DNA from 3 places in the Chelatococcus sp. XZ-Ab1 genome. Region 3 is predicted to be linked to each of the others. Evidence: predicted binding sites of a transcription regulator. Region 3 holds the regulator's gene; each other region holds the start of a gene.

Region 1 (4,166 bases), on a different contig from region 3:
CGACGCACGAGCCGGTCGATGAAGCCCTTCACCCGCTCCACCTCGTCCGCATTGTCGAGGTCGAGGAGAGGCTGGCAATGGAAATTGCCGTCGCCCACATGGCCGGCAATTGGCGAGATGAGGCCGCTCACCTCGATGTCGCGCTTCGTCTCGTCAACACATTCGGCGAGGCGGGAGATCGGCACGCACACGTCGGTGGCAACCGAGCGTGCGCCGGGCCGCAGCGCCAGCGCCGCCCAATAGGCGTCGTGCCGTGCCTGCCAGAGGCGGGAGCGATCCTCGGGCTGGGTCGCCCAGTCGAAGGCGCCGCCTTCGAACTCCGCCGCGATCTCGCCGAAGCGCTCCGCCTGCTCCTTCACGCCCGCTTCCGTGCCGTGGAACTCGACGAAGAGCATCGGCGTCTCCTGGAGGCCAAGCTTGGCGTGCAGATTGACGCCGCGAATCATCACCTCGTCGAGCAGCTCGATGCGGGCAACCGGCAGGCCCATCTGGATCGTGGCGATGACGGCGTCGCACGCGGCCTTCACGGAGGGGAACGGGCATACGCCGGCCGACACCGCCTCGGGAATGCCGACGAGCTTCAGCGTGACCTCGGTGATGACGCCGAGCGTGCCCTCGGAGCCCACGTAGAGCCGCGTCAGATCATAGCCGGCTGAAGTCTTGCGGGCGCGCGTCGAGGTCTTGACGATCTCGCCCGCCGGCGTGACCACCGTGAGCGCCAGCACATTGTCCTTCATCGTGCCGTAGCGGACCGCATTGGTGCCGGAGGCCCGCGTCGCCGCCATGCCGCCGAGAGAGGCGTCCGCCCCCGGATCGATGGGGAAGAAGAGCCCCTGGTCGCGCAGGTGCTCGTTGAGCTCCTTGCGCGTGACGCCCGCCTCCACCGTGCAGTCGAGGTCCTCCGCATGGACGGCGATGATGCGCTTCATGCGGCTCATGTCGATGGACACGCCGCCGTAGGGAGCATTGACATGGCCTTCGAGCGAGGTGCCCGTACCGAAGGGGATGACGGGCATGCGATGCGCCGCGCATAGCCGCACGATCTCCGCGACTTCCTCGGTGTTCTCGGGGAAGACCACGGCGTCAGGCGGCTGGTTAGGGATCCACGTGAGGGTATGGCCGTGCTGCTCGCGCACGGCCTGACTCGTGACGAGGCGGTTGCCGAAGCGCTCGGCGAGCGCGGCGACGACGGCCGCCACGGTCGTCTCGTCCGGTCTTGCCGGCTGTTCTGCGGCGGAGGTCATGCGCGAATCCTCGGGCTATTGCTCATGGGCTCGAGCGCATCTTCTATGCCCTTGCGCCGCGCACAAGTGCGCATTCGTCGCAAGGCGACACGATTCGTTAGGTTTGCATTCAGGTTGGAATGCTTAAACTTTGATCCTGGGGTGCCTCGCCCGGCGCCCGGCAGCCAGCACGATCCGGAGAGGTTCCTTGCGCAACCCGGCAGACGCACCGGCCCTGTTCTTTGCCCCCTTCGTCTCCTCGACCATGCGGGCGGAGGCGCACTGGATCGACTATAACGGCCACCTTAACGCCGCCTACTACAACGTCTTCTTCGACCGGGCGGTGGACGAGGCGTTCGGGCTCGTCGGCCTCGGCCCCGGCTATGTCGAGGAGCGCAAGGCCTCCTTCTTCGTGGTCGAGAGCCATATCCGCTACCGGCGCGAGCTGCGCGAGAACGACCCGGTCCGCGTCACGCTGCAACTCCTCGCCTTCGACGAGAAGCGCATCCACTATTTCATGGAGCTGCATCACGCCGCCGAAGGCTGGCTGGCGGCCTCCTGCGAGAACCTGTCGCTGCACGTCGACATGCGCACGCGCAAGGTAGCGGCCTTCCCGCCGGACATCCTGGCGAACCTCGCCGTCATGCGTGCGGCGCATGCCCGTCTTCCGCATCCGGAAGACGCCGGCAGGTCCATCACCATGCCGGAGCGGGGCGAGGACGAGTACGAGCCTCAGATCGCCTCCGGCACCCGCCACTGAGCGACATCAGCAGCGCGGGCATTCCATCGTGCGCAGGGGCTGCTGAAAGCGGTCGATCTGCTGCTGCTGCCGCATCTGGTTGAATTCGAACTGCTGCTGCTGCCGGTCCTGCGAACGCTGCAGCTCGCGCGTCACATCGCGGTCAGACTGGCGATATTGCCGCTCTACGCGGTTGAGGGCCCCTTCCTGGCCGTGCGCCGGCAGCGGACCGGCGGCGAGGCCGATCATGAGCGCCGCGCCCGCGGCAAGGGCCGGCGCGAGCAACACCATTCTGCGGGGCATCCTGTCCACTCCTCTCATCATGCCCCCTATATAGGGGCCGCATGCCTCCCCTCCTAGGCCGGCGAGTGACCGCGACACTCGACGCCGTTCGCCTTTTGGTCCATGGTCCGACCGATGACTCGCGTACCCACACAGGGCCCTGCGTCCGGCCCCGACGATCTCGCCCACACGCCCCGCCCCGGCTCGCTCGCCGCCCGGGCGCGCGCGGCCGCCGCGCCGACGCCCTACCTCTCCGGTCTCAATGCCGAGCAGCGTCGGGCGGTGGAGGCGACCGAAGGCCCGGTCCTCGTGCTCGCGGGCGCCGGAACGGGCAAGACGCGCGTCCTGACGACGCGCATCGCCCATCTCATCGCGACCGGGCTCGCCTGGCCGTCAGGCATCCTCGCCGTGACCTTCACCAACAAGGCCGCGCGCGAGATGAAGGAGCGCGTCGCCCACCTCGTCGGCCCCGCGGCGGAGGGCATGCCCTGGCTCGGCACCTTTCACGCCATCGGCACCAAGATCCTGCGCCGTCACGCCGAGCTCGTCGGGCTCAAGTCCGACTTCACCATCCTCGACGTCGACGACCAGATCCGGCTGCTGAAACAGGTGCTGCAGGCCGAGAACATCGACGACAAGCGCTGGCCGGCCCGCCAGCTCGCCAGCCTCATCGACGGCTGGAAGAACCGCGCCCTGCAGCCCGCGAAGGTACCGCACGGCGAGGCCGCCGCCTTCGCCCACGGGCGCGGCGCGGAACTCTATGCGCTCTATGAGGAGCGGCTGAAGATCCTCAACGCGGCGGATTTCGGCGACCTGCTGCTGGAATCGATCCGGCTCTTCCAGGAGCATCCCGACGTCCTCGCCGACTACCAGCGCCGCTTCCGCTACATCCTCGTCGACGAGTACCAGGACACCAACGTCGCCCAGTACCTGTGGCTGCGCCTCGTTGCCCAGGCACACCGCAACCTGTGCTGCGTCGGCGACGACGACCAGTCCATCTACGGCTGGCGCGGCGCGGAGGTGGACAACATCCTGCGCTTCGAGCACGACTTCCCCGGCGCCACCGTGGTGCGGCTCGAGCGCAACTATCGCTCCACCGGCCATATCCTTGCCGCCGCTTCGCATCTCATCGCGCATAACGAGGGTCGCCTCGGCAAGACCCTGCGCACCGAGGACGAGCCGGGCGAGAAGGTCACCGTCACCGGTGCCTGGGATTCGGAGGAGGAGGCCCGCCTCATCGGCGAGGAGATCGAGGCCTTGCAGGGAAAGGGCCATCCGCTCTCCGAAATGGCCGTGCTCGTGCGTATCTCGGCGCAAATGCGCGAGATCGAGGACCGCTTCGTCCAGCTCGGCCTGCCCTACCGCGTCATCGGCGGCCCGCGCTTCTACGAGCGCATGGAGATCCGCGACGCCCTCGCCTATCTGCGCTGCGTCGTGCAGCCGGCCGACGACCTCGCCTTCGAGCGCATCGTCAATACGCCGAAGCGCGGCCTGGGTGATGCCACGCTGCAGGTGCTGCACGCCCATGCCCGCGCTGCGCGCATCCCGCTCATGGAGGCGGCGCGCTTCATCGTCGAGACCGAGGAGTTGAAGCCGAAGCCGCGCAGGACGCTGCGCGACCTCCTCGCCAATTTCTCGCGCTGGTCGCAGAGCCTCGGGGCGACGCCCCACACCGAGCTCGCCGAGACGGTGCTGGAGGAATCGGGCTATACTGAGATGTGGCAGAAGGACCGCTCGGCCGAGGCCGCGGGCCGGCTCGAAAACCTCAAGGAGCTCGTCCGCTCGCTCGAGGAATTCCCCGACCTGCCGAGCTTCCTCGAACATGTCTCGCTCGTCATGGACGCGGTCGAGAGCGACAGCGACGACCGCGTCAGCATCATGACCCTGCACGCCGCCAAGGGGCTCGAGTTCGACACCGTCTT
Region 2 (4,166 bases), on a different contig from region 3:
TGTGCCCCGTCGGGATCGACGCCGGTCGCGTTCGCCACGGCCATGATGAGCGCGCGCATCAGGTCCGTGGCATAGTTGTCGTGCGTGCCCTGCAGCACGGCAGAGAAGCGCTCCAGCCCCATGCCAGTATCGATCGACGGGCGCGGCAGCGCGATGCGCTCGCCGGGCGCGAGCTGCTCGTACTGCATGAAGACGAGATTCCAGATCTCGATGAAGCGGTCGCCGTCTTCGTCCGGGCTGCCGGGCGGACCGCCCGGAATGTGGTCGCCGTGGTCGTAGAAGATTTCCGAGCACGGGCCGCATGGACCCGTGTCGCCCATCTGCCAGAAATTGTCCGAGGTCGGAATGCGGATGATCTTGGATTCGGGTAGGCCAGCGATCTTGCGCCATAGGCCGAAGGCTTCGTCGTCCTCGGCGAAGACCGTGACGAGGAGCTTGTCGACCGGCAGGCCGAACTCCTTCGTCACGAGGTTCCAGGCGAGTTCGATCGCGCGATCCTTGAAATAGTCGCCGAACGAGAAATTGCCGAGCATCTCGAAGAAGGTGTGGTGCCGCGCCGTATAGCCGACATTGTCGAGGTCGTTGTGCTTGCCGCCGGCGCGCACGCATTTCTGCGAGGTCGTGGCGCGCGCATAGGGCCGCTTCTCCGAGCCGGTGAAGACGTTCTTGAACTGCACCATGCCGGCGTTGGTGAACATCAACGTCGGGTCGTTGCGCGGCACCAGCGGGCTCGACGGCACGATCTCGTGGCCATTCTTTGCGAAATAGTCGAGAAACGTTGTTCTGATCTCGTTGACGCCGCTCATAGAGCCCACACTTCGTTCGATATGCGGCGCATGGCCGCCGGTTCCGGCTCGCCCGTTCCCGCGGTTGCGGGGGTCCGGCCGAGCCCCTCCCTCACCCGTTCAGCCGGATGCGGGAACAGGAGCCGCAGCCGGAAAATGGGAACTCAGCGCTGTTTTCTAGAGAGGGGCCAACCTCTTGTCGAGAGGATGAATCCGTTGCGGCAGAGGAAGTCGGCCCGGCCAGGGGCGGTTCCGCGGGCCCCAGGATGGCAAGGCTGCCCATGAAGACAGGCCGCCAGACAGGACCACATGGAAACGGGGCCGCGCGGGCCCCGTCTTCATTCGACCTTGCGATGGCCGCCTCCGGCTCAGGCCTCGCCCTCGTCGAGATCATCGGCCGTCGGGTCGACATGCTCGAGGATACGTTCGGCGAGGAGGCCGGCATTCTGCCGGATGGCCGCCTCGATGCGCGCCGACACGTCGGGATTGTCGCGCAGGAACTGCTTGGCGTTTTCGCGTCCCTGACCAAGGCGCTGGCTGTCGTAGGAGAACCAGGAACCGGACTTCTCCACGATGCCCGCCTTGACGCCGAGGTCGATGAGCTCACCCATCTTCGACACGCCCTCGCCGTACATGATGTCGAACTCGACCTGCTTGAACGGCGGCGCCACCTTGTTCTTCACCACCTTCACGCGCGTCGTGTTGCCGATCACCTCGTCGCGGTCCTTGATGGAGCCGACGCGGCGGATGTCGAGGCGCACCGAGGCATAGAACTTGAGCGCATTGCCGCCGGTCGTCGTCTCCGGGCTGCCGTACATCACGCCGATCTTCATGCGGATCTGGTTGATGAAGATCACCATGCAGTTCGAGCGCGAGATCGATGCCGTGAGCTTGCGCAGTGCCTGGCTCATGAGCCGCGCCTGCATGCCGGGCTGCATATCGCCCATCTCGCCCTCGATCTCGGCCCGCGGCGTGAGCGCGGCCACCGAATCGACCACCAGCACGTCGATGGCGCCGGAGCGCACCAGCGTGTCGGCGATCTCGAGCGCCTGCTCGCCCGTGTCTGGCTGGGAGATGAGCAGGTCGTCGAGCTTGACGCCCAGCTTGCGGGCATAGACGGGGTCGAGCGCATGTTCGGCGTCGATGAAGCCGCAGACGCCGCCCTTCTTCTGCGCCTCGGCGACGGTATGTAGGGCGAGCGTCGTCTTGCCCGACGATTCCGGCCCGTAGATCTCGATCACCCGGCCGCGCGGCAGGCCGCCGACGCCGAGGGCGATATCGAGCCCGAGCGAGCCGGTCGAGACCGTCTCGATCTCGATCGCCTTGTCGTTCTGCCCGAGACGCATGATCGAGCCTTTGCCGAAGGCGCGCTCGATCTGTGACAGCGCGGCATCGAGGGCTTTCGCCTTGTCCATGGAACTACCTTCTACGAGTCGCAATGTGGGCTGAGACATGAATGCTCGTCCTTATGCACGGGAAGCGAAGGATTCTCAATGCGCGCCGCAGTCAATGTACCTGTTTTGTTCCCGTTCACAAGTTCTTTTTTTGTTCGCACCGCGCGCGCCGGGCTCCCGGCCCGGCGACGCCGTCATTTCAGCTGCGTCTTGACCGCCTCGACGAGCTGCTTGAGGCTGAAGGGTTTCGGCAGGAAGGTGAACTGCTCGCCCTCGGGCAGGTTCTTCTTGAAGGCGTCCTCCGCATAGCCCGACACGAAGATGATCTTGAGGCTCGGAAAGCGCTCGCGCAGCGCACGCAGCAGGGTCGGCCCGTCCATCTCTGGCATCACCACGTCCGAGACGACGAGGTCGACCGGCTGGTCGAGTCCCTCGACGATGGCCATCGCCTCCGTGCCGGAGCTTGCCTCGAGCACGGTGTAGCCGCGCGACGTGAGCGCGCGGGCGCCGAAGGCGCGCACCGCCTCCTCGTCCTCGACGAGCAGGATCGTGCCGCGGCCCGTGAGATCGGCCGCGAGCGTCTTCGCTGCCCCAGCCTTGGGCGCCGCCTCCTGCTCCGCGGGCACATGCCGCGGCAGGAAGATGCGGAAGGTGGTGCCTGCGCCAACCGTGCTGTCGCAGAAGATGAAACCGCCGGTCTGCTTGACGATTCCATAGACGGTGGAGAGGCCAAGGCCGGTCCCCTTGCCGACATCCTTGGTCGTGAAGAAGGGCTCGAAGATCTTGTCGAGCACATGCGGCGGGATGCCGGTGCCCGTATCGGACACCTCGACCAGGACATAGTCGGCCTCGGGCACCGCCTTGTAGCCGTACGCCGCCACCTCCTGCGCCGGCACGTTCTGCGTGCGGATCGACAGCTTGCCGCCGTCCGGCATGGCATCGCGCGCGTTGACGGCGAGGTTGACGATCACCTGTTCGAACTGGTTGACGTCGGCCTTGGTCAGCCACATGTCGCGCCCGTGGCGCAGTTCGAGCTCGATGCGCTCACCGATGAGGCGCTTCAGCAGCAGCGACAGATCGGACAGGCTGTCGGAAAGCTGGATGACCTGCGGACGCAGGGTCTGCCGCCGCGAGAAGGCGAGCAGCTGCCGCACCAGGCTCGCCGCCCGGTTGGCATTCTGCTTGATCTGCATGATGTCCTGGAAGGACGGGTCCGTCGGCCGGTGGTTGGCGAGCAGCAGGTCCGAATAGCCAATGATGGCCTGCAGCACGTTGTTGAAGTCGTGCGCGACGCCGCCGGCGAGCTGGCCCACCGCCTGCATCTTCTGGGCCTGGGCGAACTGCGCCTCGAGCGCCCGCTGCTCCGTCGTCTCGAGCGCGTAGACGATGGCGGCCTCGCCGTCGCCCTCCGCATCCGCCACGCCGCTGACGTAGATGCGGGCCGAGCGGTCCTCGGCGCCCCGGATGGCAACGTCGAGCGGCACGATGTCGCCGCGCCCCTCCCCCGCCGCGGCGAGGGCATTGCCCAGCGCATCCTCATCCCGCTCAGCCACGACGCCGGTGATGGTGCGCTCGCCGGGCGCGCCGAACAGGCGGGCAAAGGCGGCATTGCTGCGCAAGATCTCGCCGCGCCGGCCAACGGCGGCGATCGCCACGGGCGTGTCGTTGAAGAAACGGGCGAAGCGCACTTCGGCGGCGCGCTGGCCCTCGGCCACGTCCTCGCCCGGCGAGCGGTTGAGCACGAGCGTGCGCGAGGCGCCGGGCCGCCCGTCGGCCCCAAAGGCGACGCGGTGGAAGAGCCGCACGGGCAGCGACTGGCCGCCACGCCGGCGCAGGTCGACGTCGATGATCTCCGTGCGCACCTCGCCGGGGCCGCCGGTGACGGCGCCGATCAGGGCCGCCGCGTTCGGCGGCACGACGTCGGCCACGCTGAGGCCGCCGGAGCCAACCTGCGCGAGGTCGTGGTCGAGCCAGCCGGCGAGCGTCG
Region 3 (4,166 bases):
GCCTGTCGTCGCCCTCGCCATCGCCGTCGGATTGGCAGCCGTTTCGCGACATCATGTGACTTTCGTCGCGGCGGTTGCCGCCGCCTTTCTCTTCGCCGGCTTCCTCGCCGGTGCGGCACGGACGGCGCGCGTGGAGGCGCCGGTGCTCGCACGCGTGACCATCGCGCCGCTCACCGGCTTCGTCGAAAGCGTGGAGGAGCGGCCTCAGGGGCCGCGGGCCGTCGTGCGGGTCGAGACGCTCGGCAACCTCGGCGACGGCGAGCGCCCGGCGCGTGTGCGGGTGTCGATGCGCGAGCCGGCCCGGCTGCGCGCCGGCGATTTCATCGAGGCCACCGCTCGCCTGATGCCGCCGCCCGGGGCGGCCTGGCCGGGCGGCTACGATTTCACGCGCGACGCCTTCTTCCGCGGCATCGGCGCCGTCGGCTCGCTTGTGGGGCGTGTGGAAATCAGTGCCCCGCCGCGCGTGCCGGACTGGCGCCTGGCCCTTGCAACATGGCTTGACGAGGCGCGTAATGCGCTGACGACGCGCATCGCCCGTGCCGCCGGCGGGCAGGAGGGGGCGGTCTCGGCTGCGCTCGTCACCGGCAAGCGCGGCCTCATCACCGAGGATACCAACGAGGCCCTGCGCGCCGCCGGCCTCTATCACATCGTGTCGATCTCCGGTCTGCACATGGCGCTCGCCGCCGGCACGGTGTTCTGGGCCGTGCGCGCGCTCCTCGCGCTCTTTCCGGCCATCGCCCTCACGTGGCCGATCAAGAAGATCGCCGCCGCGACGGCCATGGCGGGGGCCGTGGGCTACTGCCTGTTCTCGGGTGCTGACGTCGCCACCCAGCGGGCGCTGATCATGACACTGACCATGCTCGGCGCCATTCTCGCCGACCGGCCGGCGCTCTCGATGCGCAATCTCGCGTTCGCCGCCATCTTGTGTCTCGCCCTCGAGCCGGAGGCAGTGCTCGGGCCGAGCTTCCAGATGTCGTTCTCGGCAGTGGCCTGTCTCGTGGCGCTCGCGGAATGGCAGGCGGCCCGTCCGGGCAGGGGCGAGGCGTCGCTCGGTCCGGTCGCGCGCGCCCTGTGCCATGCGTGGCGATGGACCGTCACCCTCGTCGTCACGACCCTGGTCGCCTCCCTGGCGACAGGGGCCTATGGCGCCTATCACTTCCAGACGGCGATGCCGCTGAGCGTGGTGGGCAACGGCATCGCGCTGCCCTTCGTCTCCTTCATCGTCATGCCGGCGGCTGTGCTCGGGGTTCTGCTCAACCCCTTCGGCCTCGACGCGCCCATCTGGTGGCTGATGGGGCAGGGCACGGCCATCGTGCTCGCGGTCTCCCACGCCATGCAGGACTGGCGCCTGTCCGTGATGGCGATACCGGCCTTTCCGGGCAGCGCGCTCATCCTCTTCTCGCTGGCGCTGCTTGTGCTGACCATCTGCATCTCGCCGCTGCGCTGGCTCGCCGCCGTGCCCGCGGCCGCCGCCCTCGCCATCGCCGCGGGAGCGGCGCGGCCGGACATCTTCGTCGACCGCAACGGTGCGAGCGCGGCCGTCCGGGGTGTCGAGGGGCGTCTCGCCGTGCTCGGCCGCGCCTCGTCCTTCGTCGTCGCCCAATGGCTGCGCGCAGACGGCGATGCGAGGCAGCCGGGCGACGAAAGCCTCAAAAGCGGAGTCTTCTGCGACCGCGACGGCTGCACCATGCAGGCGGTCGACGGCCGCATGGTCGCCCTGGTGCGCCGCCCCTCGGCCTTCGTCGAGGACTGCCGGCGGGCCGACATCCTCGTCACTGCGCTCACCGTCCCGCCCGGCTGTGCAGCGCCCGTGGTCATCGACCGCACGAAGCTGCGCGAGAACGGCGCAATGGCCGTCATCCTCGGGAATGGCGGCAGCGATCGGCTCATCGGCCAGTTGCCCTCCGACGAGCGCCGCGCCTGGATGCAGGCGCTTCCTTCACGACCGTTGTCCACGGCGGCCGGCGCCGCGACGGGCCGGCCATCGCCCGCGTCAGCCGATGAGACGGGCGGGGAGGATCAGGAGCCCGACGTCAGTAGCGACGCAGCAGATTGACGAGCTTGCCCTGGATGCGCACCCGGTCGGGGCCGAGCACGCGCGTCTCGTAGGCCGGGTTGGCCGCCTCGAGCGCGATGGAGGAGCCGCGGCGCCTCAGGCGCTTCAGCGTTGCCTCCTCGTCATCGATCAGGGCGACGACGATATCCCCTGTATTCGCCGTATCCTGCTTGCGGATGACGACCGTATCGCCATCCAGGATGCCGGCCTCGATCATCGAATCGCCGCGCACCTCGAGCGCGAAGTGCTCGCCGCTGCCCAGCATGTCCGGCGGCAGCGAGACGGTGTGGCTGCGGCTCTGGATGGCGGAAATGGGCGTGCCGGCAGCAATCCGGCCCATGACAGGAATCGCAACTGTCTGGACAGCGGGTTCGACCGCCTGAGGCGCCGGCGCGCGCACCTTGCCAAGCCCGCCCTCGACCACGCTCGGGTTGAAGCGCCCGCGCGGGGCTGCGGCGACGCCGTCGGGCAGGCGCAGCACCTCGAGCGCCCGGGCGCGGTTCGGAAGCCGGCGAATGAAGCCGCGCTCCTCCAGCGCCACGATGAGGCGATGGATACCGGATTTCGACTTAAGATCGAGGGCTTCCTTCATCTCGTCGAAGGACGGCGGCACGCCGGTCTCACGCAGGCGTTCGTGGATGAAACGCAGGAGTTCGTGCTGTTTGCGCGTCAGCATGGCCGGCGATCTCGCTCCCCCTCGTCGAATCGCATTGTCGATGCGAGTCGAAAACAAATCATGAACGAGATTAGACGTTCCCGGTGTGTTCCGCAAGTTCGACCGAGGCGAAGCTCAGAGCCGGATGATGCGGCAGGGTTCGCCCGCCCGGGCGGCGGGGGCATGGGGCGCACGCACGACGAGCGCCTCGGCCTCCGCCATGAGGCGCAGCATGGAGCTGTCCTGGCGCGGGAAGGGGCTGGCGACGAGGGTGCCGTCGTCGGCCGCCGCGAGGCGGGCGCGCAGATAGTCCTGCCGCTCGTCATTGGCCGGCAAATCGCTGCCGAGCCGGGCCGGCAGGGTCGCGATTTCGGCCGCATCCGGATCGCCGCTCAGCGCCCGCACGAGCGGCGCGAGGAAGATGAGCGCGCACACGATGCTGGAGACGGGATTGCCCGGCAGGCCGAGCACGGTCATGGCGCTGAGGCGCCCGTACATCAGGGGCTTGCCCGGGCGCATGGCGATGCGCCAGAAGCCGAGCTGCCATCCCTGCGCCGAAAGGGCGCGCTGCACGAGATCGTGATCGCCCACCGAGGCGCCGCCGAGTGTCACGAGCACGTCGGCCCGGGCCTCCTTGGCCGCATCGATCGCGGCAGAGAGCGCGGCGAGATCGTCACCGGCGATGCCGAGGTCGATGGCTTCGGCCCCGGCCCGTTCGGCGATGGCCGCAACGGCATAGGTGTTGGAGGCGACGATTTGATCGGGTCGGCTCGGTTCGCCGGGGCGGACGAGTTCGTCTCCGGTTGCCAGAATGGCAACGCGCGGCCGCCGCACCACTGGCAGCGCCGCATGGCCCATGGCCGCGGCGAGCGCAACTGCCGAGGGGGCGAGTTGCCGGCCGGCCTGCAGCAGGATCTCGCCTTCGCGAAAATCGAGCCCGGCCTCGCGCACGAAGCGCCCGGCCGCCACGGTCGACAGCGCTTCGATTTGGTCGCCGTTGGCGCGGGCATTCTCCTGAATCAGGATGGCGTCGGCGCCCGCCGGCAGGGGCGCGCCGGTGAAGATGCGCACGCATTCGCCGGGCCGGATCGCGCCCGCAAAGGCATGCCCGGCGGCACTGGTGCCGATCAGCGAGAGGCGCGCGGGAACGGCCGTGACATCGGCGGCACGCACGGCATAGCCGTCCATCGCGGAGGCGACGAAAGGTGGCTGGGTGCGCAGGGAGGCAAGGTCGACGGCCAACGTGCGGCCGGCGGCCCTGTGCAGCGGCACGGTCTCGTGCTCGCGAACGGGGCTCGCGCCGGCGAGGATGCCGGCGAGCGCATCGGCGACCGGCGTCAGGGCCAAGCTGGCCTCCTCATGCCATCTTCTCCGCGTCCGGCCGGTCGTCGGCGCGGAAATCGCCGGACTTGCCGCCGCTCTTGGCGAGGAGGCGGATGCCCTCGATGCGCATGG

Evidence for each region. The regulator LexA, encoded in region 3, represses DNA repair genes until DNA is damaged. The targets are predictions, from matches to a motif close to TGTTCNNNNTGTGTTCNG.
Region 1: the regulator LexA is predicted to act here: its motif matches at 2,351-2,368, upstream of P2T65_RS02295 (UvrD-helicase domain-containing protein).
Region 2: the regulator LexA is predicted to act here: its motif matches at 2,321-2,338, upstream of recA (recombinase RecA).

Annotation. Positions count from the first base shown of each region.
Region 1 is NZ_JARKII010000001.1:474,885-479,050, reverse strand. It holds gene P2T65_RS02310 (FAD-linked oxidase C-terminal domain-containing protein) at 1-1,244, opposite strand, end outside; gene P2T65_RS02305 (thioesterase family protein) at 1,432-1,983, shown strand; gene P2T65_RS02300 (hypothetical protein) at 1,990-2,265, opposite strand; gene P2T65_RS02295 (UvrD-helicase domain-containing protein) at 2,380-4,166, shown strand, end outside.
Region 2 is NZ_JARKII010000001.1:589,376-593,541, reverse strand. It holds gene alaS (alanine--tRNA ligase) at 1-806, opposite strand, end outside; gene recA (recombinase RecA) at 1,154-2,239, opposite strand; gene P2T65_RS02840 (response regulator) at 2,374-4,166, opposite strand, start outside.
Region 3 is NZ_JARKII010000004.1:53,259-57,424, forward strand. It holds gene P2T65_RS08020 (ComEC/Rec2 family competence protein) at 1-2,056, shown strand, start outside; gene lexA (transcriptional repressor LexA) at 2,034-2,732, opposite strand; gene glp (gephyrin-like molybdotransferase Glp) at 2,847-4,058, opposite strand; gene moaC (cyclic pyranopterin monophosphate synthase MoaC) at 4,069-4,166, opposite strand, start outside.